One region of the Chitinimonas lacunae genome, then DNA from elsewhere that is predicted to be linked to it. Evidence: predicted binding sites of a transcription regulator. Region 1 holds the regulator's gene; each other region holds the start of a gene.
The links. The regulator HrcA, encoded in region 1, represses chaperone genes, less so after heat shock. The targets are predictions, from matches to a motif close to ATTAGCACTCGNNNNNNNCGAGTGCTAAT.
Positions count from the first base shown of each region.

Region 1 (9,789 bases):
AATTCTTGCAAGATCTGGCGCAGATAATAGCGAAAAATAAACAGAATACGTCAGATCAAAACAGACGTTCGCCCCAATGAAGCTTATGCCGCAGCATATCGTAGTAGTTGTAGCCGAGCGGATGGAGAATACGCAGCGAATTGCGGTAGCGCTTGATCGTGACCCGGTCCATCTCATGCAGATCGAAATGCGACTGGCCATCGAAATGCACCCGGACATCGTGGCCGCGCGTCAGCATGAAATCGACCGCCGAGGCGTCGTTGACGGCAATCGGCCGGCTGCTCATGGTCTGCGGGCAGATCGGTACCAGGGCGATGGCCGGGACGGTGGGATGGAGAATGGGACCGCCCGAAGCCAGGGCATAGGCGGTCGAGCCGGTGGGCGTGGTGACGATCAGGCCGTCGGAGCGTTGGCTATAGACGAACTGATCGTCGATGAAGACTTCGAAGTCGATCATGGTGCCGGTGCCGCCACTGCGCACCACGATATCGTTAAAGGCGAGCGATGCATGGATCTCGCGATCGCCGCGCAGAATCTTGGCTTGCAGCAGGATGCGCTCTTCGGGCACGAAATCGCCGCCAAGAATGCGCGGGACCGTGGTTTCGATATCGTCAACCGCAATATCGGTCATAAAGCCGAGCCGGCCTTGGTTGATACCGACCAGTGGAATCCGGTAGGGAGCGACGATACGGGCAATCGACAGCATGGTGCCGTCGCCGCCCAGCACGATCACCAGATCGGCCACCTTGCCGATGGCATCGCGCTCGACCACCAGTACATCGGCGATGGGGTGTTCCTGAGCCGTATCGGCGTCCATCAATACCGACGAACATTCATGCCGCAGCAGCGTCACCAGGCGGCGCAGCGGATCACCGATATGCGGGCTGTTATGGCGCGCCACCAGGGCAATATTTTTGAACAGCATGGTCATCCCGGCATTTAACCATAAGCGCGCCGAGCCTAGATAGCCGGCCCGGCGCCGGCCAAGCGGCAGCGGGCCGGACGGCGGCTTAATAGACGTTGAAGATGAAGTACTTGCGCTGGGTCTCCTGGTAGACGCCGTTTTCCAGGATTTCATGGAGCGCCTTGTTGAAGCGCTCGCGCAATTCGCGGTCCTCCTTGCGGAAAGCGATGCCCGCGCCCTCGCCCAGGTATTTGGTATCGGTCATGGCCGAGCCCACCAGTTCGAAGTCCTTGCCGCGCGGCGTATTGAGAAAGGCGAAATGCACCGCGGCGGCATCGAACATTCCCAGATCGACTTCGCCCTTGACCAGGGCGTCGTACACATCGGGGTTGGAGGTATAACGCTTGATCGTCGAGTGACCGGCGTAGACGGCAGTCAGGTAGGCATCCTGGGTAGTGTCGGCTTGGACGCCGATCTTCTTGCCGACCAGTCGTTTGGGCGTGATATAGACGTAAGGAATGGTCTTTCTGCGCGCCACAAAGAAGTTGGGGGTACGCATATAGCGGTCGCTGAAGGCCACCAGCTTTTTGCGCTCCTCGGTGATCGACATCGACGCCAGAATGGCATCGGACTTTTTGGCTAATAGATTAGGAATCTGATCGTCCCACGGAAAGACCACAAAGCGGCATTTGGCCTTCATCTGCGCGCATAGGGCGTTGGCAATATCGACGTTGAAGCCCTTGAGCTGGCCTTTTTCATCGATCTCCTCAAACGGCGGATCTTTCCCTTCCATCGAAATGCGAATTTCATCGGCTGCTGCGGCCCACAGTGGGAAACAAGCCACCAGGGCGGTCAAAACACGTTTCACTTGCTAGTTCTCCTCATTGTGCGTCTGCCGGACTGGACCTATCCATTAGGCATCACTTATCTATAATGCCACGGGACAGCCAAAACAGACGACCGTGACTGGCCTGGGCGGGTTGCCGCCGGAGCTGGAAACGGTACAATCGATTTACCATGCTGAGCGAACGCGCGCAAATCCTCCTCAAGACCTTGGTCGAACGCTATATCGCCGACGGACAACCGGTCGGCTCGCGGACTCTGTCGAAATTCTCCGGTCTGGAGCTGTCGCCAGCCTCGATCCGTAATATCATGGCCGACCTCGAAGAGCTGGGTTTCATCGCCAGCCCGCATACTTCGGCCGGGCGGGTGCCGACGGCACGAGGCTACCGTTTCTTTGTCGACTCGCTGTTGACCATCCAGCCGCTCGAACAGCTTGAAATCCACGAACTCGAAGAACAACTGCTATTCGACAGCCCCACCCGGGCCGTTACCGCGGCCTCTACCCTGCTGTCGCAACTGAGCGAATTCGCCGGGGTGGTGCTGACGCCCAAGCGCCGGGCCATTCCGCTGCGTCAGATCGAATTCCTGCGCCTGTCCGAGCGGCGTCTGCTGCTGATCCTGGTTAGCGCCAATGGCGATGTACAGAACCGCATCCTGCTGACCGAACGCGACTACAGCGCCAGCGAACTGATCAAGGCCACCAATTTCCTCAATGAACACTGCGCCGGCAAGACGCTCGAAGAACTGCGCGGGGCCGTCTACGAAGACATCAAGACCTTGCAGGGCGATATCGCCGAGCTGATGAATGCCGCCGTCCAGGCTGGCGACCGGGCGCTCGAGGATCAAAGCAATGCCGTAGTGATCAGCGGCGAAAGCAATCTGCTGCGGGTCGACGATCTGTCTTCCAATGTGGAACGGCTGCGCCGGCTATTTCGGGTATTCGAAGAAAAAACCGCCCTGCTGCAACTGCTCGACATCGGCCACTCGGCCGCCGGCGTACAGATCTTTATCGGCCAGGAAGCCGGTCTGTCGCCGCTCGATGAATGCTCGGTCGTCACTGCGCCCTACCAGGTCAACGGCGATATCGTCGGCACGCTTGGGGTGATCGGCCCGACCCGGATGGCCTATGAGCGCATCATTCCCATCGTCGATATCACCGCCAAGCTGTTATCGTCGGCGCTATCGCACCAAACTTCCTAATTGGTCCATTCGATGCGTTTCCCCTCCGTAGTGTGCGGCGGCCTCGCCGCCTTGTTGTTGTGCTGCCCGGCTGTTGCAGAGGAGCTGGTGGCTGCCCAGCCGATCGAGCAAAGCAGCCGTTATGTCGATCGTCCCGATGTGCAGGCATTTATCGAAGAATTAAGCCGCGATTACGGCTTCGAGCGGCAGCAACTGCTCGACCTGTTCGATCAGGTCGTACCCCGGCCGCAGATTCTGGCCATTCTCGATCGCCCCTCCACCAGCCGGCCCTATTACGAGTTCCGCCCCGATTTCGTCAATGCCACCCGGATTCGTCTGGGGGTGCAGTTCTGGCGCGAGCATAGCGAGCTGCTTGCGGCCGTGGCCGACCGCTATCAGATCGACCCGGAATATCTGGTGGCAGTGCTGGGCGCGGAAACCATGTGGGGCCGTAATACTGGCAGCTTTCGGGTGCTCGATGCGCTCTCCACCATTGCTTTCGACTATCCGCGCCGGGCCGAGTATTTCCGCAAGGAATTGCGTGAATTTCTACTGTTGGCGCGCGAAGACGGGATCAACCCGCTTAGCCTCAAGGGCTCCTACGCCGGTGCGATGGGCATGCCGCAGTTCATGCCGTCGAGCTTTCGCGCCTATGCCGCTGACTGGGATGGCGACCGGCGGCACGATATCTGGAGCAATCCTGGCGACACATTGGCGAGCGTAGCCAACTACTTCCGCGCCCATGGCTGGCATCGCGGCGCGCCTCTGGTGCTGCTGGCCGAGGTCCAGGGCGATGCTTTCCTGCCCCTGGTCGACGACAAATTCAATCTGCACTATCGGGTGTCGGAACTGGCCGGCTTTGGCGTCCATGCCGTCGAGCCGCCCGCCAACGATCCGCTGGCGGTCCTGGCACCGCTAGAAACCGCGCCGGGCATTACTCACTACTGGCTTGGACTACAGAATTTCTACACCCTGACCCGCTACAACCGCAGCACCCTGTATGCAATGGCGGTACACGAAATGGCCGGGGCGATCCGTGCGGCCTATCTCGACCCCAGCCTGGTGCCGCCCGAGCCGGCAGCCCGACGCAAGGCAGAAAACAGCAAGCGGAGCAAACCGGCACGCAAGGGGAAACGGCGGCGCTGAGCGGGAGAGAATCGGCAGTCAGTGGGCGCTAACTTGGCGTCCGCTCCGATGCCGATTGCAGTATCGGACGCGCCTGCGCATGCTTTTGGTCAGGGCCTTGAGCGAATGCGCTTGCTCTTGGAGGTGGAAATCGAGCGCCCTTCAGCCCACGTGGAGTCGGCGTGTCCGAACCTCAACCAGGCCAAGACGCCGATTCAAGCCGAAAGGAGCTAAAGGACCGGATGGGCTGGGCGGTTCCCCCGCGCCAGCCGCATCGCGGTTACATCATGCTTCAACCGTTGCGCTGCGGCTGGCCGGCCGTTTCGGCGGCGGCGGTGCTGATCTGCTGGGTGGGAACGGTCTGGTGCAGGGCGATATAGCGATCCATGCCCTCGCTCAGCGGACGCATCAGGCTGTGCACAGCAGCCGTCAGGCCCAGAAACAGCACGCCGGCCAGCAATACTCCGCTGGCGTATTGGGCGGACCGGCTCATTGCGCGTTCGTCGGATCGATACATGGCTTGCTCCTTTTCCACAGTTGACCTGCCAGCTGATTCGCTGTGTCTTATCCTGCCGCGACCACGGTCGAGCTGCGATGGGCATGCGACCGACCGGCAAGCGGCTGGGGCGAGTTGCAGGCAGCGCCGACGAGCTGAGGGGTCGGGGTCGGCGTGGTAGACGGAGCCGGCGGCGGCGTCAGTCGGGGTGCACCCAATGCGAACAATCCGAACATGATGATTTCTCCGGTATAAGTAAGCCGCTTCAGCGCTCGCCGCGAATCAAGCGGTAGTTGAGGCGGGCATAGTGGATCAGTCCTACGCCCATCCACTTGCTGACCCACAGATTGAGCCACAGCCAGGCACCGCCGATGATCAACAGCACCAGACCGGCGGCGCCCTCACCCACTTCCACGCCTTCGATCTCGATCAGCGGCAGCACTCCCACCACATCGATGCCAGGCAGGGACGACAGCAGCACCCCGGCTCCGCCGATCAGCAGCGACAGCGCGATCACAAAGAAGATCACCATCACGCAGCCCACCACGAACAGCGGCAATAGCAGCAGCAGATTGATGACCCCAAGCCCGGCCACGGCAAAGAACATCCGGGCGAAATTGACGGGGGAGCGACGATCCTCCCAACGCTTGATCCGTGACTCGGCCTTCAGCTCGCGAGCCAATTGGCGAGGCTGGCCCAGGCCCTGGACCACCTCGCTCTCACTGCGCCCGGCGGCGACGGCATCGCGGAAATACTCCTCGTAGTCGGCCACGATCTCAGCCAGCTCGGCCGGTGGCAGGCCGTTCAATTCATGCCGCAAGGTAGCGATAAATTGGTCGCGGTTCATTGTCATACCCCGAGTATCTTGTTCACTTCATCGAGAAAACTGGCCCATTCCTGCTTCATCTGTGCAAGCGTCTCGCGGCCCTTATCGTCGAGCCGGTAGTACTTGCGCGGCGGTCCTGAATCGGATTCGACCAGATAGGTCGAAACCAGACCGTCGTTCTGCAACCGCCGCATCAGCGGATAAATCGTGCCTTCGCTCATTTCCACGCCATCTGCCAGCGAGGAGACAATTTCATAGGCATAGCTGTCATGGCGCGAGAGCAGCGCTAGCACACACATTTCCAGCACACCTTTTTTCAGTTGGGTTTTCATCTGACTCCCTTGCCGGAACGATCTTGCTTCGTTGTGCATTTCACAGGGCAAAGTGTAGTGCAAGGTATCTTGCGTCACAAGATACCTTGCCAAAAAAAATACCTATGAATTACAAGGTAGTGGCCACCGCAGAGAGTGACATGAACCGATGAATTGGAGATTTTTATACTTTCTGAAAATAACAGTCTGTATGTATAGCATCTGTTTTTCCTGATTTTTTCTAAAAACTCCCCATCCGCCTCTCCCCGTCGCGCCGCCGCCTCACCGCCCCGTCCTCATTAGCTCATCAACTCAAGGGACAATGTCACCTTTCTGTCCTATTTTTAGGGTTCACGCCACGAGAGGGAATCGCCACGATGAACAATTTCTGTAAATCGGTCGAGGTTCGCTGGGCCGATATCGACGCAAACCAGCATATGCGCCACTCGGTCTATGCCGATCTTTGCACCCATGCGCGGATCGAATGGCTGGCGGAGAACGGATTCACCTTTGCTGACTTTGCAGCCCACGCGATCGGCCCAGTGCTGTTCAAGGAGCAGACCGAATATTTCCGCGAGGTGACCTTGGGTGAACGACTCGATATCGATGTCACGCTGGCGGCGATCAGCGCCGATGGGCGGCGCTGGTGTATCCGACAGCATCTATATAAGTCCGATCAGGTTCTGGCGGCGCGGCATGAGGTTCATGGGGCTTGGCTGGATCTCAAGCATCGCCGGCTGGCCTCACCGCCGCCGGAATTGCTGGCCGTGTTCGATGCGCTGCCGCGTACCGAGGATTTCCAGCGCAGCGACAGCCCGAACTCGGCAAGCGAGTAAGCCCCGGCCCGGACAGTCAGATTGTTAACCACGGCACTGTCCGGGCCAGCCATTCCTACAGGCTCGACTTCTCTTCCTGCTTTTTCGTCATAAGCAAAGAACCGACTTGGCCGGTTTTTGCGCTCGACTGACGCTAAACTGTTCCCCCTGTTCTGGCCGTGCCAGCCGGCATGGCTGTCTATATGCAGGGCTGGCCCCTCGCTATATGAGGCGATCCTGATATCGTCCTTCTTGTCAACCGGAGACGCTGGCCACAGCGCATTGATGCTCCGGTCATAGCATTCCAAGCGCCCATTTTCGTCAGTTTGTTTGCCCCAAAAGGTCAAAACCTTGCGCAGGACGGCAAAATTCGTCAAATTTTTGTCGCCTCCGTGAAAAATTTTTTTGTGCACATCAACAACACTGAACATTTGTACGTTGTTTTTAAACAATTGATCCAATTGCTTTTTCCCTGACGCATCAGAAAATGCCAATGTAGTTGACGTTGTGATTTAGTTACAAAGTTTCCGCGCAAACACAAATGACAATTGCATTCCAACACGAAATGCGTTCACTATATGTCAATCGCATAGCCCAGATGGCTGGCGAGCGCACCGCCTAAGGGGGGTTTCGGCAGCAGCCGAGAGCACCGGGGAGAACCCGGATGGGCGGTTTTCGAACCAGGTTTTTCAGGAGTGACTAGATATGACGGTTAAGACCGTTTTCTTGCGTCGTACCGTGACTGCTGCCGCTATCGTCGGCGCTTTGGCTTCGATGGGTCTGGCCCACGCCGACCAGGTTGCCAGCGGTACCACCAACCGCCTGATCGTGAAATACAAAGGCAACAGCTTTGCTGAAGCCGCTCAACCCCTGAGCGCTGCGCAAGCCGTCGTCGGCCGTATGGGCATGTCGCTCCAGGCCGTCCGCACCACCGCCACCGGCGCACAAGTAGTCGAACTCGACCGCCAGATCAGCGTGAATGAAGCAGCGCGTCTGGCCAGCGAACTGGCTGCCAGCGATGACAACGTCGAATATGCCGAACCGGACCGCATCATGCGTCCGATGTACGTTCCCAACGACAGCTATTTCAACCAGCAGTGGGATCTGACCGATCCGGTCTCCGGCATGAACCTGCCGGCCGCCTGGGATATCTCGACCGGTAGCGGCGTCAAGGTTGCCGTGCTCGATACCGGCTATCGTCCGCACGAAGACCTGGCCGCCAATCTGGTCGGTGGCTACGACTTCATCTCCGACACCTTCATGGGTAACGATGGCGGCGGTCGCGACAGCGACGCCAGCGATCCAGGCGACGCCGTCCGTGCCGGCGAATGCGGCAACGGCTATCCGCGTACCAATGAAAACAGCTCGTGGCACGGCACCCACGTTGCCGGCACCATCGCCGCCGTGACCAACAACGGCAAGGGCGTGGCTGGCGTGGCCTTCAATTCCAAGGTCGTGCCGGTCCGTGTGCTCGGCAAGTGCGGCGGTTACACCTCCGATATCGCCGACGGCATCATCTGGGCTGCTGGCGGCAGCATCTCCGGCGTGCCGACCAACACCAACCCGGCCCGCGTGATCAATATGTCGCTGGGCGGCGAAGGTGCTTGCGATCGCACCACCCAGAACGCCATCAATACCGCCCGCAGCCGTGGCGCTGTGGTCGTGGTGGCCGCCGGCAACGAGAACATGAACGCCTCCTACTCCAACCCGGCCAACTGCCAAGGTGTGATCACCGTGGCGGCAACCGGTCGTTCGGGTGGTCGTGCTTCCTACTCCAACTACGGCAACGTGGTCGATGTGGCTGCTCCTGGCGGCGATATGAGCACCGGTCAGGCCAACGGTATCCTGTCGACGCTCGACAGCGGCAAGGGCGCGCCGGTCGGCGACACCTACGCCTACTACCAAGGCACCTCGATGGCCACCCCGCACGTCGCTGGTGTGGTTGCCCTGATGCTGGCGAAGGACCCGTCGCTGACCCCGGATCAGGTCGAAGCACGTCTGAAGTCGACTTCGCGTCCGTTCCCGGCCAGCTGCTCGGGTTGCGGTAGCGGTATCGTCGATGCCTCGCGTGCCCTGGCCGGCCTGTCGCCCACCCCGACGCCTACCCCCACACCGACCCCGACGCCGACTCCCACGCCGACGCCGACCCCCAGCCCGAACAGCGAAGTCGAGCCGAACAACAGCTTCGCCACTGCCCAGAATGTCACCACCCGTGGCACCACCCTGGCAGCGACCATGGGCTCGGCCAGCGATATCGACCTGTTCAAGGTGACGCTGCCCCCGGGCGCGACCCTGAGCGCGATGATGGCCCCGAACGCCAACTCGGACTACGACCTGTATGTCTACAACAGCAACGGCGCTCTGATCGGTTCGAGCGAAAACAGCGTGGGTCGCCTCGACAGCGTCTCCGTGACCAACAACAGTGGCACCGCCTTCACCCGCTATGTCCGCGTGGTGTACTACTCGGGCGGCACCGGCGCCACCAACGGCAAGTACAGTCTGAAACTGAGCTGGTAAGTTTTCCCAGCATCACGTTTCTGGAACCCTGAGATTGATGGGCCGCTTGAAAAAGCGGCCCTTTTTTCATGTCAGCCTCTACGCGGTGTCCATCCGCCCCCAACAAGACCATATGCAGGTAACTTTTTTAAGCCTACTTACTGACACTTATCTTGCAGATGCTTTTCCTGAAATTTTCCTATCGCCTCCTCACCCCGACCACCCTACCAAGCCGCGCCAGGCGAAGAACACCGCCAGCCCGCCACCGATCGCCAGCAATAGTCTATCGCCGCGCCAGGCCAGCACTGCCGTGGCGATCGCGGCGATCAGATAGGCATTGCGCCAATCGAGCCGCCACCCGCCCGCCACGCCATCGGGCAGCAGCACCGCGGGCGCCACGATCGCGCTCAATACTGCCACCGGCACATAACGCAGCGCCCGCTTGACCAGCGGCGGAAACACCAGCCGCTCCCCCACCGCAAAAAAGCTGTAGCGGATCAAGAACGTCACCGCCGCCATGCCGGCGATAATCAAAGCCTCCTCACGACTCATGGTCCGTCCTTTTCTCCAGCAGCAGCCCCATCACCACCCCGGTCAGCGCAGCCAGCACCAGACCCAGACGATAGGGCAACGATTGCCCCGCCAGCGCCACCGCCGACGCACACAGCGCCGCAGCCAGCATCGGCCGGGTCTTCAATAGCGGCACCACGATGCCGACAAAGGTCGCCACCATGGCGAAATCGAGGCCCAGCTTATCCAGGCCCTCGACACTGCGCCCCAGCGCCACCCCGACC
Region 1 covers NZ_JBHSBU010000001.1:525,114-534,902, reverse strand. Annotated here, with positions in the region: gene ACFOW7_RS02270 (NAD kinase) at 56-931, opposite strand; gene ACFOW7_RS02265 (transporter substrate-binding domain-containing protein) at 1,011-1,772, opposite strand; gene hrcA (heat-inducible transcriptional repressor HrcA) at 1,922-2,947, shown strand; gene mltB (lytic murein transglycosylase B) at 2,960-4,072, shown strand; gene ACFOW7_RS02250 (hypothetical protein) at 4,344-4,568, opposite strand; gene ACFOW7_RS02245 (hypothetical protein) at 4,616-4,783, opposite strand; gene ACFOW7_RS02240 (DUF1700 domain-containing protein) at 4,813-5,394, opposite strand; gene ACFOW7_RS02235 (PadR family transcriptional regulator) at 5,397-5,705, opposite strand; gene ACFOW7_RS02230 (acyl-CoA thioesterase) at 6,062-6,520, shown strand; gene ACFOW7_RS02225 (S8 family peptidase) at 7,205-9,016, shown strand; gene ACFOW7_RS02220 (AzlD domain-containing protein) at 9,206-9,547, opposite strand; gene ACFOW7_RS02215 (AzlC family ABC transporter permease) at 9,537-9,789, opposite strand, start outside.

Region 2 (9,789 bases), 2.4 Mb from region 1:
CGAAAACCGACAGCTCGCGCAGAGGCGAGAACGTGCCGCGTGCCGCCAGAATCATTGCCGGCTGCTGAATCGGCTGCACCTCGGGCAGCAGCAGCGCCGACTGGTAAAGCGAGCTGGGCGGCCCCAGCACCGGGCGCAGCATGGCCGGATCGGCACGCGGCGCCAGCACCTGCACCCCCATCTCGATCGCTTCGCCCTCGTCCACCGTCTGCATCCAGCGCACACAGGCCACCAGCCAGCCCTCGCCGCCCTGCGACAGCAGACCGACCACATCGCCGACCCGGTAGACACAATGCTGCGGAATCGGCGCCAGCCGTACCGCAAAGCCACCGGGACTCTCGTTGAGCACCAGCCACTGATCGGGACTGCCCATCGCCGGTCCGCTGACCGCCTGGGGCGAAGGCGTGTCGTTGCTGTCGCTGACTTCGATGCCCGATGGGGCGTCGATCAGCACCGGCTGCGTCTGCGGCTTCATGCCGTTGAAGCAGAAAGCGGTCATCCGCAGCCCGCCGGCGATCTCGACCTGGCTATTGGCGCGGATGCGCTGGAAGACCCGCTTGGGCGCAATGCTCCACTGCCTGGTGACCCGGCGCAGTAGATCGAGCCAAGCCAGTGCCTTGGCCTTGTCGGGCGCAGTCGGGGCTTTCTGCTCGACCGCTTGCAAGGCCTTGTGCAGCAGCTTGGCCATTTCGATGGTGTCGAGCAGGATGGCATTGGAAGGCTGCACATCGACCGGCCGCTGGCCCAGAAAGACCGGCGGCGTGTCGCTGTCGAGCCGGATCAGGAAGAAACCGGCCGGACTCGGCGTCGCCGTCAGCGGCTGGAACTGGGCAGCGCTGCCGTAGTTGCGGATCAGATCCTGGATCTTGTCGAGTTCGGCTGGGTGATAACGATAGGGGTCGGCCAGCGCCATCAGCAGCATCTGCTTGTAGAGGCCGCCGATGGTCTGCATCGGATTCTGCGCCTGGGCCGGCGCATCGATCATCTTGTGCTGGATGGCATAGCGAAACAGGGTATGGGCTTCGAGCCAGACCCCGGCCGGAATCTGGGCGTAGCTCTTGCAGCAGACCCAGACCAGCTTCTGATAGGTGCACATCAGACGCTGCGCCAGCTCAGGGATATGTTTATTGCCGAGGCTGAAACGCACATTGGCCCGCTCGGTCAGCACCAGCTTGTAGCCGTTGGCCAGTTCGAGCTGAAGATTGCGTGCCAGCGTGGCGGCCTGCTTGGTCTTGTCCTTGACCGGCACGGCGGCCGAGGTATAGGCAGCTTCGAGCGGCGCATCGAGCATATCGATGCTGACCTGGTAGTGTTCGAGCAGCCGCAGGCGCTCGTCGTCGGGCAGCCGCACCCGATTGAGCGAGGTCAGCGCATCGAAGATGGCGCGGGACGTCTCATGAAGATTGGCGTGCGGCAGCGAGACCAGCCACGCTTTGAGCGCCTTGGGATTGGTTTCGACCACCAGATTGCGGTTGGTCACAGGTTGCGGCACAGCGAGCGCGAGCGACATGGCTAGCCCAAACAGGTCGGTACAACTGTTTTATAAAGGGATTGCGCCGGTTTCACCAGTCAGCGGCGTCGAGCAGATCGGCCATGGTGGCGAAGCTCCAGCGCAGTTCCTCGACACTGATCACATAAGGCGGCATCAGGTAGACCGTATTGCCGACCGGCCGCAGCAGCAGTTCCCGCTCCAGCGCCGCCGCGAAGAAACGGCTGGCGAAACCCGGCTGCGCTCCCACCACATCGAAGGCCCAGATCATCCCGCAATGGCGGGCATGCGCCACCCGGGGATGGGCCGCCAGCCGGGCGAAATCGTCCGCCACCGCCGCGGCCTTGGCCTGGTTGTCGGCCAGCACATCGAGTTCATCGAAGATCGCCAGCACTTCCAGCGCCGCCCGGCACGCCAGCGCATTGCCGGTATAGGAATGCGAATGGAGGAAGCCACGGCTTACCTCGTCATCGTAGAAGGCGGCATAGATCTCGTCGCGGCTCAATACCACCGACAGCGGCAGATAACCGCCCGTGATGCCCTTGGAGAGACAGAGGAAATCCGGCCGGATCGCCGCCTGCTCACAGGCAAACAGGCTGCCGGTACGGCCAAAGCCCACGGCGATCTCATCGGCGATCAGATGGATCTGGTAACGGTCGCACAGCTCGCGCAGCCGGCTCAGATAGACCGGGTCGTACATGGCCATCCCGGCCGCGCCCTGCACCAGCGGCTCGACGATCACCGCAGCGATCTGCTCGCTGCGCTCGGCAAATAGCTGCTCGGCTTCGGCAGCCATCCTCAGCGCATAGTCGTGGCCCGATTCACCGGGTGCCGCCAGCCGGCGATCGGGCGAGCCGATCCGGTGCGAGGGGCGCAGCAGCTCGGCGTAGGTCTCGCGAAACAGCGGTACATCGGTCACCGACAATGCCCCCAGCGTCTCGCCGTGGTAGCTCTGCGCCAGACTGACGAACTGGTTCTTGCCGGGACGGCCGCTGTTGCGCCAGTAGTGGAAGGACATCTTGAGCGCGATCTCGGTGGCGGAGGCGCCGTCCGAGCCGTAGAAAGCGTGGCCAAGCCCGCTCAGCGCGGCCAGCTGCTCCGACAGCTCGACCACCGGCCGCTGGGTGAAGCCGGCCAGGATCACATGCTCAAGCTGCTGCAACTGATCGGTGATGGCGCCGTTGAGTCGCGGGTGGCAGTGGCCGAACAGATTGACCCACCAGGAACTGACGCCGTCGAGATAACGGCGACCGTCGAAATCATACAGCCAGACTCCCTGTCCCCGTTCGATCGGGACAATCGGCAGGGTTTCATGGCGCTTCATCTGGGTGCAGGGATGCCATACCGCGCGCCGTGAGCGCGCCAGCCAGTCTTGATTGCTCATGCATTTTCCGCGGGATCGATCAGGCCATCATGATGGACCGGCCGGCCGCCCTGCGCCAGCCCGACGCTATAGCGGCCGCTGAGTCAGCGCCAACAGGCGCGCGAGCTCGGCCTGGCGCCGCGTGCCGGTCTTGCCGAACAGCGCCCGCAACTGGGTGCGGATGGTGGCCAGACTCACCCCCAACAGCTCGGCACATTCGACCGGGGAATGATCGTGAGCCAGCACGCCGGCCAGCCGCGTCTCGGCCGGGGTGAGGCCATAGAGCATCTGTAACCAGTTCGGATCAGGATCGATGGCCGCCCCCGGATCATCGATCAGCACCAAGGCCACCGGCTGGCTCAGGCTGGTGCGCCACGGCGATTCCGGGGCCAGCGGCAGGATGCTCAAGCGCAGCGAACAACCTGGTACGGCCAGCGTGCCGCCACGCGGTCGCACCGCGGTTGCGGCACTCAGCAGTTGCAACAGCCGGCTGGCCGCACCGCTATCGTGCGGCACCAGCCGCTGCTGGTGGCAATGCAAGGTCGTTTCCTGCTGGAACAGCCGCTCGGCGGCCGCGTTGGCGGCAGCGATCCGGCCATCGACTTCGAGCAGCAGCACGGCCGTGGCCAGGCTGTCGAGCGCCGCCCAACCAAGCCCGGCGCGCAATTGCAGCGCCCGCGCCCGGGCACCCAGCCGCGACGCCCGTTGCATATGGGGAAACAGCTGCGTCAGCCACTCCTTGGTGCCGGGGTCGAAATCGGGCTGGTCGAGCAGGCGCACGCAACTCAGGTAGTAATCGACCCCGTCGACCGCGTCGATCTTGACCGCCAGCACATGGCCCAGCCGGTGCGGCCGCATAAAGTCGCGGTAGAAGGGATCGTTAGCGAGTGTCCCGCCCAATTCCTGACTGTCGTGATACCAGCGGCCGGGTGCCCAGGCACCGAGCCGGGGGCGACTTGGGTCGAGACGGTAGAAATAGCGGTTGTAATCGGCCGCCGCGCCGCTGTCGTCGCCGACTGCGCTCAGCACCTGCCCGCCTTCCTCACTGCGGTTCCAGGCCAGCGCCGCGACCCGGGGGCTGCTACAGGCATTGGCCAGCGCCGCCATGGCATTGTGGTATTGAGCGCTGTCGAGGGCGCCCTCATAGAAAAGGGCCACGATCTCGTCATGGTTGGCCGAGCGTTGCATAGCATTTCCTCCTGACTGCCGCGCGTCGGTCACTTGGCCGCACGCTGGATTGCATTTCATCGATTTGGACGATGCCAGCCGCGCCAGCGCCCGCTAGTCTGCGGCGGGCAATGGCTGGGCGTCGCCTTCCACAGATATAGGAATAAATCGGCAGCAAGCGAAACGTCCGACGCATCGAGGAGGAGTCATGCAATCCCCACGCAACGGTAAGGCGGGCCGCCAGCTGCGGCTCGATCCCCCGATCAGCCGTCCGGTCCCGCGGCCGGCGGGCCATCACAACGGCCCCGACCGTCATGGCCCGGGACAGCGTCCCTGGCACCGGCCGGCCGCCGCGGACCCGGTCGCCATGCCGACTTAGAGAGGCGCGCGAAAAAGGCAGAATTGCTCCCTTCTTTTTTCCAGACCTTAACTGGTCAGGAACCGTTTTTTCCTTTTCTGATCTATCGGGCCGAGGTTCGCACTCGGGGCCGCTTGAGGCGACACAGCGGGAAGCAGGCTGTTATACGGCAGCGCAGGGCATCGGCGAAAAACTTGCCGACCCGCCCCTTGAAAACCTTACAGACGGTCCCTATTATTAGCACTCGTTAGCGACGAGTGCTAACAGTTGACTTCAAGTGATTGAATATTCACTGCTTGCATTCCGAACCGTCCCTATTAGGAGAGTCAATCCATGAAAATCCGTCCCCTGCACGATCGCGTGGTGATCAAGCGCGTCGAAGCCGAAGAAAAAACCGCCTCTGGCATCGTCCTGCCCGGCAACGCCGCCGAAAAGCCGGACATGGGTGAAGTGGTCGCCATCGGCCAGGGCAAGGTGCTGGAAAACGGCTCGGTCCGAGCCCTGCAACTCAAGGTGGGTGACAAGGTCATCTTCGGCAAGTATTCCGGCCAGACCGTCAAGGTCAACAACGAAGAACTGCTTGTAATGCGCGAAGAAGACATCATGGGTGTGGTTGAGGCCTAAGCCTCCCCCCGGTCTTTTTGCGACACCCCAACGAATTCGGAGAATCAACATGGCTGCTAAAGAAGTAAAATTCGGCGACTCCGCTCGCCAACGCATGATCGCCGGTGTCAACGTACTGGCCGACGCCGTTAAAGTGACCCTGGGCCCGAAAGGCCGCAACGTGGTGCTCGAGCGCAGCTTCGGCTCGCCGACCATCACCAAGGACGGCGTCTCGGTGGCCAAGGAAATCGAACTGAAGGACAAGTTCGAGAACATGGGCGCCCAGATGGTCAAGGAAGTGGCTTCCAAGACCTCCGATATCGCCGGCGACGGCACCACCACCGCTACCGTGCTGGCCCAGGCCATCGTGCTCGAAGGCATGAAATACGTGGCCGCCGGCATGAACCCGATGGACCTCAAGCGCGGCATCGACAAGGCCGTGACCGCCCTGGTCGGCGAACTGAAGGCCATCTCCAAGCCCTGCACCACCTCCAAGGAAATCGCCCAGGTCGGCTCGATTTCCGCCAATAGCGACGAGAGCATCGGCAAGATCATCGCCGACGCCATGGACAAGGTCGGCAAGGAAGGCGTGATCACCGTCGAAGACGGCTCCAGCCTGGAAAACCAGCTCGACACCGTGGAAGGCATGCAGTTCGATCGCGGCTACCTGAGCCCCTACTTCATCAACAACCCCGACAAGCAGATCGCTTCGCTGGACAATCCTTTCGTGCTGCTGCACGACAAGAAGATTTCCAATATCCGCGAACTGCTGCCGGTGCTGGAACAAGTCGCCAAGGCTGGCCGTCCGCTCCTGATCATCGCCGAAGACATCGAAGGCGAAGCGCTGGCTACCCTGGTGGTCAACAATATCCGCGGCATCCTGAAGACCGTCGCCGTCAAGGCCCCGGGCTTCGGTGATCGTCGCAAGGCCATGCTCGAAGACATCGCCATCCTGACCGGCGGCACCGTGATCGCCGAAGAAGTCGGTCTGACCCTGGAAAAAGCCACCCTGGCTGACCTGGGCCAAGCCAAGCGCATCGAAGTGGGCAAGGAAGACACCACCATCATCGACGGCGCCGGCAAGGAAGACGCGATCAAGGCCCGCGTGGTCCAGATCAACCGCCAGATCGAGGAAGCCACCAGCGACTACGACCGCGAAAAGCTGCAAGAGCGCAAGGCCAAGCTGGCCGGCGGCGTGGCCGTTATCAAGGTCGGTGCCGCGACCGAAGTCGAGATGAAAGAGAAGAAGGCCCGTGTCGAAGACGCGCTGCACGCTACCCGTGCCGCCGTTGAAGAAGGCATCGTCCCCGGCGGCGGTGTGGCACTGCTGCGCGCCCGCTCGGCCCTGGCCTCGCTCAAGGGCGACAACCATGACCAGGACGCCGGCATCAAGATCGTGCTGCGCGCCATCGAAGCCCCGCTGCGCCAGATCGTCACCAACGCCGGCGAAGAAGCCTCGGTGGTGGTGAACAAGGTGCTCGAAGGCCAAGGCAACTTCGGCTACAACGCCGCCAGCGGTGAGTACGGCGATATGGTGGAAATGGGCGTGCTCGATCCGACCAAGGTGACGCGCTCGGCCCTGCAAAACGCCGCCTCGATCGCCAGCCTGATGCTGACCACCGACTGCATGGTGGCCGAACTGCCGAAGGACGATGCACCGGTCGGCGGTGGCATGGGCGGTATGGGTGGCATGGGCGGCATGGATATGTAAGTCCGGCCCGGCCGAACCTTCCGCAGTACGCAAAACCCCGCCTCGGCGGGGTTTTGCTTTATCGACCGCCCATAACGACAGGGCTACCGCCTATCGCCACCGGGGTGCAAGCTGGCACCTCGGACACTACCATCCAGACAGCATACACAGACCGGAACCTGGCTCCGGCATTCCAGACCTCCTCGCGCTGATGGTTATGCTTATGCCCAAACCGCTTTGTTCCTCCCGCCGCACAGGCGGCTTCTCGCTGATCGAGTTGATGGTAGTGATTGCCTTGCTATCCATCCTGATGGCGATTGCCGTACCCAGCCTCAGCGATATGTTGCGCAATGGCACGATCAGCACCGAGAGCGCCAATCTCTATGCCGATCTGTCGATGGCCCGTACCGAATCGATCAAACGCAGCAGCGCCGTTACCGTCTGCCCCAGCAGCGACGGCAGCAGTTGCAGCGGCAGCAACGACTGGGCAGTCGGCCGCATCATCTTTATCGATGCCAATGCCAACGGTCAGATCGACACTCCCGACCTCGACCGCAACGGCGACAGCAATCTGACCTCGGCCGACGGCATCGCCGACCTCAACGGCGACGGCTCGCTGACCCTGGCTGACGCCGTGCTGCAAATCCGCGCGGCCTCGAGCCGCGGCGCCACGATCAGCTCGAGCCTGACCAGCAGTCCCTATGTGCTGACCTATCGACCGACCGGTACCTCACGCACCGGTGCCGTCACCTTTACCCTCTGCTATAGCGGCGCCACCTCGCTCAAGCAGCGCAATGTCCTGGTCAATGTCCTTGGCCGGGTGGAAACCCAGATAGCCTCGACCAACTGCACTTAAGGGCGCGCCAGAAAGGATCGACCATGCCAAGCCGCCGTACCGCCCATTCCGGTTTCACCCTGATTGAGCTGATGATTGCCGTGGCCATCATCGGCATTCTGTTGGCCATTGCCATTCCGTCCTACCGCAACTATGTCCAGTCCGCGGCCCGTTCCACCGTCAAGGCCGATCTGTCGGAAATCGTCTCGCTGATGGAGCGCCGCTTTACCGAGCAGGGCTTCTACGGCATCACCCGTGGCGTCAGCAGCGCCGCCAACTGTCCCTCGCTGACCACCCTGCCGTTCTTCAATGCCTCGCCCAAGGACAGCAATACCAAACACTACACGGTGGCCTTCCAAGGCAGTTGTGCCGACGACACCTACACCATCCGCGCCACCCCGATCGCCGGCGGCCTGATGAGCAGCGATGGGTATTTCGAAGCCAATTCGCAAGGGCAACGCCGTTGGGTCAACGGTAGCGTCACCAAATCCTGGTAGAGGCTTTATTTTTTAATATTTTTAATCAGTTAATTACTGTCTTGCATGGATTTTTCATAAAATTTTCCATTACTGCTTTGACCGCTTGATTGACCGCCTCTGTGGATAGCGGATAAGTGAGCACTCAGCGCAGTTTCAAGGCCAATTCGGTCCACTTGATAACAAAAACCCCATCAAACCGGCTCCTGCCGTGGCCTGATCGGCCTTAAGGTCCCTGTTTCCACCGCCGATCGGCCAACACAGCAGGCAAAAACCGCTGGCACGGTGCTTACGCCCGCTCGTCACCCTGGATTTTGGGGGTCAGACGGGCCTTGCTACGATCAGTGCGTGATACGGAACAACAGTCCAAATCACCCGCACCATCGGTCAATCTCCAGTCGCCTACACAGGGGAATTCGGCATGATCCGGCATCACTCCGCGCTTTCTCGGCAACAGGGCATGGGCATGATCGAAGTCATGCTCTCGATCGTGATCATCGCCATCGGCGTTCTCGGCCTCGCCGGCATCCAGGCCGCTGCCCTCAAGCACACCAATACCAGTTACGCCCGCGACCAGGCCATGCGGCTTGCTTACGACCTGGCCGACCGGATACGCGCCTACGACGCCCAGCAAGGTCAGGCCTCGGTCTTTGCCACTGTCAGCGGCACCACCCTGCTCACTCCCACCGTTACGGCTGCCTGCTACCAGACCTCCGGCTGCACCCGGGCCCAGATGGCCCAGAGCGAAGTGGCCTCCTGGCTGGCCGATGTGCGGCGCCTGCTGCCGCGTGGCGAAGCGCTGATCTGCCTCGATGACAACAACACTGACGAGGGCGCCACCGTGATCAATACGGCCAGCGACGGCGCCACCTACTCGGGCACCAACCACCGCTGTAGCAATACCGGCCCCACCTATGTCATCAAGATCTGGTGGGCCGATGATCGCTCCGGCCGTCTGACCCGCTACAACCTGGCCTACTAGGGGAGCCACCATGTCACGCAAGCGTCTTCTGGGTTTTACCCTGATCGAACTGATGGTGGCCATGACGCTGGCGATGCTGCTGCTCCTGGGCATCGGCCAGTTGTTCACACGTAACCGCCAGAACGTGACCCTGCTGGCCAATTTCTCCCGCTTGCAGGAAAACGGCCGCTTCGGCACCGAATATATGGGCACGCTGCTGCGGATGGCCGGTGCCCGGTCCGATATCGTGCCGCTGATGACGGTCTCCTTTCCGCAGGCCTCGATCAGTTCACCGGCATCCCTGACCTTCCCGGCCGGCGCCGTGATCGTCGGCCGCGACGGCAGCAGCAACTCGCCCGATACCTTCGCCATCCGCCAGACCGGCAGCATCAGCAAACCGGTGCAGGACTGCGATGGCCAGCAGGTTCCCACCAGTGGTGCCGCCATTACCCTGGTACTGACCTTCTTTGTCAGCAATGGCCAACTGATGTGCCATAGCAGCCGGACTTCCACCAGCGTGGCGCTGAGCGAGAACGTGGTCGACTTCCAGGTGCTGTACGGGCACGACAATATCCGCGACGACAACGCCGGCTTTCCCAACCGTTACCTCACTGCCACCCAGCTCGGCAGCACCGACTGGCGCTATGTGGTCGGTGTCCGCACCTGTCTGGCCCTGCGCTCGCGCGACAACAACATCACCTTGCAATCCCAGAGCTACCTCGGTTGCGGCTCGATCCTCGATCGCGGCAGCACCATGACCACCGCCTCGGACAAGCGCTTATACAAGACCTATGTCTCGACCTTCAATCTTCGCAACTCGGGAGTTGACGATGCCAAAGATGCCGCT
Region 2 covers NZ_JBHSBU010000001.1:2,916,556-2,926,344, forward strand. Annotated here, with positions in the region: gene ACFOW7_RS12495 (hypothetical protein) at 1-1,510, opposite strand, end outside; gene bioA (adenosylmethionine--8-amino-7-oxononanoate transaminase) at 1,563-2,873, opposite strand; gene ACFOW7_RS12505 (helix-turn-helix transcriptional regulator) at 2,940-4,040, opposite strand; gene ACFOW7_RS12510 (hypothetical protein) at 4,228-4,398, shown strand; gene groES (co-chaperone GroES) at 4,711-5,001, shown strand; gene groL (chaperonin GroEL) at 5,051-6,691, shown strand; gene ACFOW7_RS12525 (GspH/FimT family pseudopilin) at 6,894-7,526, shown strand; gene ACFOW7_RS12530 (type IV pilin protein) at 7,550-8,002, shown strand; gene pilV (type IV pilus modification protein PilV) at 8,403-8,963, shown strand; gene ACFOW7_RS12540 (PilW family protein) at 8,974-9,789, shown strand, end outside; gene ACFOW7_RS12545 (pilus assembly PilX family protein) at 9,773-9,789, shown strand, end outside.
Region 2: a site for HrcA is predicted at 4,614-4,642, ahead of groES (co-chaperone GroES). Genes of this name have one in related genera too.

Region 3 (9,789 bases), 3.3 Mb from region 1:
TCAACCCCAGCATAGCGCTTCGCATTTCAATCTTTCCATTTTGCTGCTGACAATGGGCCAGCTGGAAGAAGGGTGGCGCGAGTTCGAGTGGCGTTTTTCCTCGGGCATGCCGGTGCATAAAAAAATGCCGGAAGTGCCAATGTGGAATGGCGAGGATCTGACCGGAAAAGTCATTTTCGTCCATAGCGAACAGGGTTTTGGCGATGTGATCATGTTTCTGCGCTTTATGCCCTGGTTGGAGCAGCGCGGCGGACGGGTGGTATTCCAGAGCTACGACGATATTGTCGGTTTATTGAAGAATCAGGCCGATGCCAGACCCGCCGAGCAAGTTTCGCTGGAAAACCTCAAATACGACTATCACATTCCTATGCTGAGTCTGGGGCGGATTTTCGCCAATGACCTCAGCACAATTCCTAGCAGTCCCTATCTCGATGTGCCCCCTGATCTATTGCAGAAATGGGCCGACCGTTTACGCGCCGACGAGACCCGGCTGAAGGTCGGCCTGGTCTGGTCCGGCAATCCACATCACATCAACGATTACAACCGTTCGGCCACGCTGGCCGAGTTTGTGGCGCTGGCCGAACTGCCGGGCATCCGTTTCTATTCCTTGCAAAAAGGCCCGGTTGCCGAGCAGGCCAGCTATCCGCCCGAGGGCTGGGATATCGAATCGCTCTCGGCCGAGATCAACGACTTCTCCGATACCGCCGCCATTATCCAGAACCTTGACCTGGTGATCTGCGTCGATACCTCGGTCGCCCATCTGGCCGGTGCCTTGGGCAAGCAAGTCTGGATGCTGCTGCCAAGCTATGGTGACTGGCGCTGGGGCTATCAGGGTTCGACCTCGCCTTGGTATCCCAGCATGCGGATTTTCCGCCAGACCCGGGAACAAGACTGGCCCGAGCTGATCGAGCAGGTCCGGCAGGCGCTTCTTGATGAGATGGTGTGTCCGGCGGCCGGGCAAGACCCGCTGCTCGACTGTCTGCAAGCCGCTGCCCGCGATAAAGGCGATCGGCTGCTTGCCGCCTTGCAGCAGTCGACGTGGCCCGAGCAGGCGATCCGCTGTGCCCAGCGTTATTTACGCCAGGCTGGGGCCGATGAGACATTGAGGACGGCACTCGAGCAGAAAGCCGCTGAATACGGGGCGGTATTGGACGGCATATCGTCCGAGGCCGACACGGCCCGGCAGGCCGCCAATGCCATTCAAGGCCCGTTCCCCAATCGACTGCGTCTGCATGGTTTCCGCCATCTGCTCAAGCAGGCTTGGGGCCGCGGTGACCTGGCGCAGATTCGCAGCCTGCTCGACGAGATGGCTGCCTCCGGCCTGTCGGCGTGTCCCGATATCCACTACTGGCAGGCCCAGCTCCTCAGAAAGGACGAAGCCTGGCAGGAAGCGGCCGACTGCTATGACAGATATTTGGAAGTCTATCCGCGTTCGCCCGAAGCCCTGATCAACCAGGGACTCTGCTTCTGGCGCCTGGAACGGTCCGATCAGGCGCTGGCCCAGTTCGAAAAGGCGGTGCTGTGCAATAAGAACCATGAGAAAGCCTGGTTCTATCTGGGTTGGTATTTGCACGAACTACAGCATCTGGAAATCTCCAAAGCGGTGTTCGAGCATGCGGTGGCCCGCTTCAGCCATTCGGCCGATATGCGGTTGTGGCTCGGTAATCTGCGCCAGCGCGTGGGTGAGTTCGCCCAGGCCTGGGAAGATGTCCAGCTGGCGGCTCGGATGAATCCTAATCTCGAAGGTATTCCATTTCGTTTGATAAGCGCCAGGGGCGATGCAGAGGGTTGGCAGGAAGCTGACCATTTGCTGACCCAGGCTTATCGGGCCAACCCCACCGATACGACGCTGGGCCTCAAATACGCGATCCGACAGTTCTTCCGGAAAAACTGGTCGGAGGGCTGGCCTGCCTGGGAAAGTCGGCAACGGTTGCCCAATGGCGATACCTTTGCCCGGACTTTTCCCGATTCGACCCTGCCGCGCTGGGACGGCCAAGCCTTGCAACAGCGACGGCTGCTGGTGTTCTGCGAACAGGGGCTTGGGGACACGATCCAGTTTGCCCGCTTTGTCGAGCGCATCGAAGGCCACGTTACCTATGCTGTCCATGATCGCCTGTTCGATCTGTTCAGCGCGGCGGATCTGCCGTATCCGCTGCTCAAGCGCTCCGAAGTGGGCGACAGGCTGGCGCAATTCGACTGCTACGCCGATGTGATGAGTCTGCCCTGGCTGCTGGGACTGGCGTCGGATGCCGAGATGGCGCCGCTCCAGGAGCCTTATCTGCGACCCATGCTCAGCGGTCATCGACTGGAAGGCCATCTGGCTGATTATCGACGGCCACGGGTCGGCATCGTCTGGGCCGGCAATCAGAAGCACGGCGATACCCATCGGCGTGACTGTCCGTTCGAGAAGCTGCTGCCTTTGCTGGCACGCCAGGATATCAGTTGGTTCAGCCTGCAAAAGGACGAGCCGTCCAATATCGTCCTCTACTATCCGGAAATCCATCCGCTGCTCAACAATGTGGCGCCCGAGATGGAAGGCTGGACCGACACCGCCTGCATCCTTCAGCAGTTGGACCTGTTGATCTGCGTCGATACCGCCCTGGCCCATCTGGCCGGGGCCATGGGACGGCCGGTGTGGGCCTTGCTGTCCAAGTGGAATGACTGGCGTTGGGGTGAACAGGGCGAGAGCACGGTCTGGTATTCCTCGATGCGCCTGTTCCGTCAGGACAAACTGAACGACTGGGCGGGCCTGGTGACACAGATCGATCAGGCGCTGAACGAGTTTGTCCGGCAATTCCCGGCGACAGGTGAGACAAGCTGAACCAGGGGCTGCCACTATGCATCAACGATTGATTCTGTCCCGGCCGTTCTTGGGGCTGACGCTGTTGCTCTGTGCCATGCTGGCTGCCTATGTCTCGGTGGTCAAAGCGCTCAACGAGCTGCCGCGCAAGTATCGGCTGATCGAAATGGAAGTCGCGATGCCGCCCGAGCTGCAACTGGTCGCGGCGGGCGGCGATAGATATCTGGCGGCCAATATCGGTGCTTTCCGCTCGCAGACAGTGGGGGTGCACGAGTTGCAGAAGAATACCTACAAGGTCTTGGCCAAGGTGCAGCTGGCGACGGCGGTGCTGAACCCGATGCACGAGGACAATTACTATACGGCGGCGGCCATTCTGCCGTGGAATGGCGAATTCCAGGCCGGCCAGACCATTCTGCAACTGGCTACCGAGGCGCGTAAGCGCGATTACCTGCCACCGTTCTTCCGGGGTTTCAACTGGTACTACTTCGAGAAGAACTACGCGGCGGCTGCGGCCGATCTGCGGATAGCGGCCTCGCGCGCCGAAGGCGTCAATCGCAATGCCCTGACGGCCATGGCGGCCCGCTGGACCGAACGTGGTTATGAGCCTGAACAGGCTTTGCAGATGGTCGAGGCGATGGCCAAGCAAAGTGCGCCGCCGCTTAAATACTTTTTGGAACAGCGGGCGGCCCGGCTGCGTAATCTGATTACGCTCAAGCAGGCAGTCGAGACTTATCGCCGCCGCCATGGCGCGGCGCCGACCGAACTGGCGCAGTTGGTACAGGAAAAACTGCTTCCCGCCATACCCCCGGACCCACTGGGCGGAAGCTATATCATCAAAAACGGCAACGTCGAGTTGCAAGTTGCGGCAAGGTGAGCTGGATGGCGATTGCAATAAAAATCCAAGATATCCGCAAAACATATCGCGATGCGCGGCTAAAGCGCAGCGAAGTGCTCAAAGGGATCTCGTTCGAGGTCGAGGAGGGCGAAGCCTTCGGCTTTATCGGTCCCAACGGGGCCGGCAAGAGCAGCACTATCAAGATCCTGGTCGGCGTCTCGCGTCCGACCAGCGGTGAGGCCGAGATCTTCGGCCGCCCGATTGCCGAGCATGCTTCGCGGATCGGTATGGGCTATGTGCCGGAGAGTCCGTATCTGAACGACTATCTGACGCCCTATGAAGTGCTGTCGGCCGGGATTGCGCTGCATAAGCTCAAGGTGCCCGATGTGCGGCGCTATTGTCTCGAATGGCTGGAGCGCTTTCGCATCGCCCATGTGGCCGACAAGAAGATCCGCAGCTTTTCCAAAGGTATGGTGCAGCGTACCGCTCTGGCCCATGCCTTGGCGGTCAAGCCGCGTCTGCTGATTCTGGACGAGCCGCTGTCGGGGCTTGATCCGATCGGGCGGCGCGAAACCGTCGATATCCTGCATGAATATCACAGCCAGGGCGGCACGCTGTTCTTCTCCTCCCATGTGCTGCACGATGTCGAGCGGCTGGCGCAGCGCTTTGGCTTTATCCACAAGGGCCTGATCAAGACCGTGCAGACACCGGCTGAATTGCTCAATAAGCACGGCAATTATTCGGTGTTCTTCTGCTGCACCGGTCAGATCGGGATTGAAGGTGCCGTCAGGCTCGATTCGAGTAACTGGTGCGTCGAGGTCTCCACGGCGGCGCTGTGGGATACCTTGCAGCGGCTGCGCGAGTGCGGGGCCGAATTGCGTGAGGTGCGGCCGATGATCAGCCTGGAAAAAGCCTTCCTCGAATTCATCGGCGAAGATATCAAGACCGTGGCGGTGTGAACCGACTGCGGCAACGAAAAGGCCGAGCATTGCTGCTCGGCCTTTTTCATGGGAAGTGGAGCCGCTGCGGCTAAGCCGCCGTCAAGGCACCCTTCATCTTCTGTAGCGCCTTGCCTTCGATCTGGCGGATACGCTCGGCCGATACGCCGAATTCGGCTGCCAGTTCATGCAGCGTGGCGGCTTCGTCATCGGCAAGCCAGCGGGCTTCGACGATACGGCGTGAACGGGGGTCCAGTGTGTCGAGTGCTTTTTCCAGTCCTTCGCCTTGCAACTGATCGAATGCCCGTCGTTGCAGCACGGCCACCGGCTCGTTGTCGTGGTCGGCTAGCCAGTCGATCGGGGCGTAATGATTGTCGTCGTCGTTGTCTTCGGCCATCAGGGCGATATCCTGGCCCGACAGACGGGTTTCCATTTCCAGCACTTCCTCAGGCTTGACCCCGAGGTCTTCGGCGATCTGGCGCGCTTCTTTGTGGGTCAGGGCGGCGAAGCTCTGCTTCATGCTGCGCAGATTGAAGAACAGCTTGCGCTGCGCCTTGGTGGTGGCGATCCGGACCATCCGCCAGTTGCGAATGATGTATTCGTGGATCTCGGCCTTGATCCAGTGCACTGCAAAGGAGAACAGGCGCACGCCCCGAGTCGGTTCGAAGCGTTTGACGGCCTTCATCAGGCCGATATTGCCTTCCTGGATCAGATCGGCCTGGGGCAGTCCGTAACCGGAGTAGCCACGGGCAATCGATACCACCACCCGCAGATGGGAAAGCACCAGCCGCCCGGCGGCTTCGAGGTCGTTGCCGCTGCGGTAACGCTGCGCCAGATCGGCTTCTTCCTCGGCGGTCAGCATCGGAATGGTATTGACCTGACGGATATAGCTATCAAGGCTATCGCCGGCGGAAATGACCGGCAGGCTCATGGTGGCGCTCATTATTCGACTCCTTCTTGGCCGGGGATAGAACCGACCCACTGCATATTAGCACTCGACATCTGAGAGTGCCAGACAGGGGCAGGAGTTCCTGGGTTGCAGAACTGGAACGAACTGTTCCAATAGGAGACCGGATCGGGGGTGCCAGCAAAAACCCTGCTATATCAAGGGTCTATGGCCTGGAGGTGACGCCGTACCGACAGGCTGGCTCCAGCCAGGCTGACGAGGGTGACGGTAAGCAGGGCCATGGCCAGGATATTGGCCGGCGGCAGGGTCAGTTCGAACCGGTCGTTATAGAGTCGGGCCAGTTCCGCTACCGGATGGGCCAGTCGCTCAACCGCCAGGGCGACCATGGCAAGGCCGATCAGGCTGCCCAATATCCCCTGTGTCGCCGCGAAATAGAGAAACGGCCGCCGGATGAATCCGTCAGTCGCCCCCATCAGGCGTGCCACTTCGATCTCCTCGCGTCGGGTCAGGATCTGCATACGGATCAGATTGGCCGTCACCAGCAATAAGCCCGCGCCGAACAATGCCGCCACCACCAGGGTGGCTTCCTGGCCCAGCGCTACCAGGGCCTGCAAGCGGCGCGCCCAGTCGGCGTCGAGCTGGACCGTCTCGACGGCCGGATCGGTCCTGACCTGCTCGGCCAGTGTGGTCAGTCTGGCCGGGTCGTTGTCCTTGAGTTCCACGGCAAAGGCATCGGGCAGCGGATTGCCTTCCAGCCCCGCCAGCAATTCGGCAATTCCGCTGCTTTGCTCAAGTGCTTTCAAGGCTTCGGCCTTATCGACAAAGCGGGCGCGCGCCACCTGCGGGCTGCCTTCGAGCTGCTTTTTCAGGCGGGCGATATCGTCGGGACTGGCATGGGTATGCAGAAACACCGTCAGTTGCGGCCGCACCGGCAGCTTGTCGGTAAGCTTGCCCAGATTGGCCACCACGGTATACAGCCCAAGCGGCAGGGCGACTGCCACGCCAATCACCAGCAGATTGACGAAAGTGGCGAATGGCGCCTGCCCCAGCAGCTTGACGGTGCGAGCGAGCGCCATGCGGTGCAGCAGCAACCATTGCTTCATGGCGGTCCTTACTGGGTGAACTGGCCGTGCGCCAGCCGCAGAATGCGGCGGCCATAGTCGGCCATCAACGATTCGTCGTGGGCCGCGATCAGAATCGTTACCCCGACCTGATGAAAGCTCTTGAACAGCTCCATGATGTCGTGGGCGTAATCGCGGTCTAGATTGCCGGTCGGTTCGTCGGCCAGCAGGATGGCGGGCCGGTGCACCACGGCGCGGGCAATGCACAGTCGCTGCTGCTCTCCACCCGACAGCGAGATGGGATTGAGCTTTTCCCGCCCCAGCAGCCCGACCTTGTCGAGCGCCGCCCGCACCCGCTTGCCGGCATCACGCCGGTCGTAGCCGAGGATGTCGAGCGGCAGCATCACATTGTCGAACACGCTGCGGTCGAACAGGATCTTGTGATCCTGGAAGATCAAACCGATATGGCGCCGTACAAAAGGCAGCGATTGCCGCGTGATGCTGGCCAGATTCTGCCCATTGACCACCACCGCGCCGGCGCTCGGCCGCTCTATCCCGGCAATCAGCTTAAGCAGCGTGCTCTTGCCCGCGCCCGAGTGGCCGGCCAGAAACACCAGCTCGCCCGTCTCGATCCGGAAGGTCAGATGCTTAAGCGCCTCGAAACCACCTGGATAGCGCTTGCTGACTTGATTGAACTGAATCATCGCGGGCCGTCGGCCGTTGGGCTTATTCGATCAACGCATCGACATAGTCGGCGGCTTCAAACGGCCGCAGATCGTCGATGCCTTCCCCGACGCCGATAAAGCGCAGCGGAATGGGTTTTTGCTTGGCAATCGCGGCGATGATCCCGCCCTTGGCCGTGCCGTCGAGCTTGGTCAGCACCAGACCGGTCAAGCCCAGCGCGTCGTCGAACGCCTTGACCTGATTGAGCGCGTTCTGGCCGATATTGGCGTCCAGCACCAGCAGAACCTCGTGCGGGCCGGCCGGATCGGCCTTCTGGATCACCCGCTTCACCTTCTTGATCTCTTCCATCAGATGAAGCTGGGTCGGCAGACGACCGGCCGTGTCGGCCAGTACCACGTCGATCTGCCGCGCGCGGGCGGCATTGATGGCGTCGAAGATAACCGCCGCCGAGTCGCCGCCGTCCTGCGCAATCACCGTCACATCGTTGCGCTCGCCCCAGGCCATCAGCTGCTCGCGCGCCGCCGCGCGGAAGGTGTCGCCAGCGGCCAGCAGCACCGATTTGCCCTGACTCTGGAAATACTTTGCCAGTTTGCCAATCGAGGTGGTCTTACCGGCGCCGTTGACCCCGGCCACCATAATGATAAAAGGCTTGTGGCCTTCGACCGACAACGGCGCTTCCAGCGGCGTGATCAGCTCGGTCAACGCTCCCTTGAGCGCTCCCTTGAGTTCGGCCGCATCCTTCAATCCGGCCAAGGTGACCCGCTCACGCACATCCTTGAGCAGATGGTTGGTCGCATCGATTCCCATATCCGCCGTCAACAGCACCGTTTCCAGCTCTTCATACAGATCCTCGTCGATCTGCCCGCCGCCAAACAGCGCTGCCAGCTCCTTGCCCAGCTTGTCGCGCGTCTTGGCCAGACCCGCCTTGAGCTTGTAACGCCAGACTTCCTTGCTCGCCTCGGCGACATCGCGGGCCAGCACCGTCACATCGGTATTCAGAATCTCGACCGTGCGCTGCCAGAACGACTTCTCGACCACCGGCTCCCCCGTCGCCTGTGGCTGCGGAGCTGGTTGCGGTGGCGGAGCTGGTTGCGGTGCCGGAGCCGGCTGAGGTGTCGGAGCCGGCTGAGGTGTCGGAGCCGGCTGAGGTGTCGGAGCCGGCTGAGGTGTCGGAGCCGGCTGAGGTGCTGGAGCCGGCAGAGGTGCTGGAGCCGGTTGAGGTGCTGGAGCCGGCTGAGGTGCTGGAGCCGGCTGAGGTGTCGGAGCCGGCTGAGGTGCTGGAGCCGGTTGAGGTGCTGGAGCCGGTTGAGGTGCTGGAGCCGGTTGAGGTGCTGGAGCCGGCTGAGGTACTGGAGCCGGCTGAGGTGCTGGAGCCGGTTGAGGTGTCGGAATCGACTGAGGTGCCGGAACCGGCTCAGGTGTCGGGTCCGGTTGAGGTGCCTGAGCCGGTTGCGGCATCGGCGCCTGGCTCAGCGCTTCGGGCTGAGGGGCGGGTGTCGGCGCGGAGGGTTCCACCGTGGGCGGCGTCGCCTTGTCGCCGCTCATCAGTTGGCCGATGTCGGTATTAAGTGCCTTCCAGAGCTTTTTGCCCCAGCCGGACGATTCGGGTTGTTTGTGCTTGCTATCCGTCATGCGGTAGAACCGAGTGGTGAAACGAGCCGGACCGGCCGGCGGTGGGGTAGGATTCTATCTTTTCCCGCCAGTCCCAAGAAGGGTGTCATGAAGAACGCGCCGCCCCGCACGGCTAAGTCGGGCAAGTCCAAGCCCGATGCCCATCGTAATCAGGTCCGCATCATCGCCGGGGAATTCCGCCGCCGCCTGCTGTCATTTCCCGATGGCGAAGGGCTGCGCCCCACACCCGACCGGGTACGCGAAACCCTGTTCAACTGGTTGGGACAGGAACTCCATGGCCTGGAATGCCTCGACCTGTTTGCCGGCAGCGGGGCACTGGCCTTTGAAGCCGCCTCACGCGGCGCCCGCCGGGTAGTGGCAGTGGAAAACAACCGCCAGGCCATCGCCGCCTTGCAGGAAAACCGTCGCCTGCTCGACGCCCGCCAGATCGATATCGTCGGCCGCGACGCCCTGAGTTTTCTTGCCAGCGACCGCCAGCAGTTCGACCTGATCTTTCTCGACCCGCCGTTTGCCTCCGATCTGGCCGCCCGTGTGCTGCCGCAGATGCGCGACCGGCTCCAGCCCGGCGGCCGGGTCTATCTCGAATGCGCCGCCTTTCCACCACTCGATGGCTGGGAAATCGTGCGCCAGGGCCAGGCCGGACTGGTCCACTACGCTGTTCTGCAAGCCGCCGCCACAACTGAACCAGCCTAGCGCCTCAGCCTGCCATTTGCCGGCAATTCGCCCGGGGTTTCAATGGGGTTATTTATTTTTTAATAAAAACCGCTACTGATCTTGCAAAGAAAATGCAGATAGTTTTCTATCAAGCAGCCCTTCTTTGCTGACCCGCTATCCGAGGCGATTTGTCGATGATCAAAGCTTCCTTCTCGCTGCGTTTTATCCTGCCAGCCCTGGCGCTGCTCGGTATGGCACCGGCCTGGGCCGCTGCTGGC
Region 3 covers NZ_JBHSBU010000001.1:3,814,223-3,824,011, forward strand. Annotated here, with positions in the region: gene ACFOW7_RS16415 (tetratricopeptide repeat protein) at 1-2,821, shown strand, start outside; gene ACFOW7_RS16420 (hypothetical protein) at 2,838-3,674, shown strand; gene ACFOW7_RS16425 (ABC transporter ATP-binding protein) at 3,680-4,594, shown strand; gene rpoH (RNA polymerase sigma factor RpoH) at 4,665-5,516, opposite strand; gene ftsX (permease-like cell division protein FtsX) at 5,678-6,583, opposite strand; gene ftsE (cell division ATP-binding protein FtsE) at 6,592-7,245, opposite strand; gene ftsY (signal recognition particle-docking protein FtsY) at 7,268-8,683, opposite strand; gene rsmD (16S rRNA (guanine(966)-N(2))-methyltransferase RsmD) at 8,945-9,550, shown strand; gene ACFOW7_RS16455 (cation:proton antiporter) at 9,706-9,789, shown strand, end outside.
Region 3: a site for HrcA is predicted at 5,561-5,589, ahead of rpoH (RNA polymerase sigma factor RpoH). Genes of this name have one in related genera too.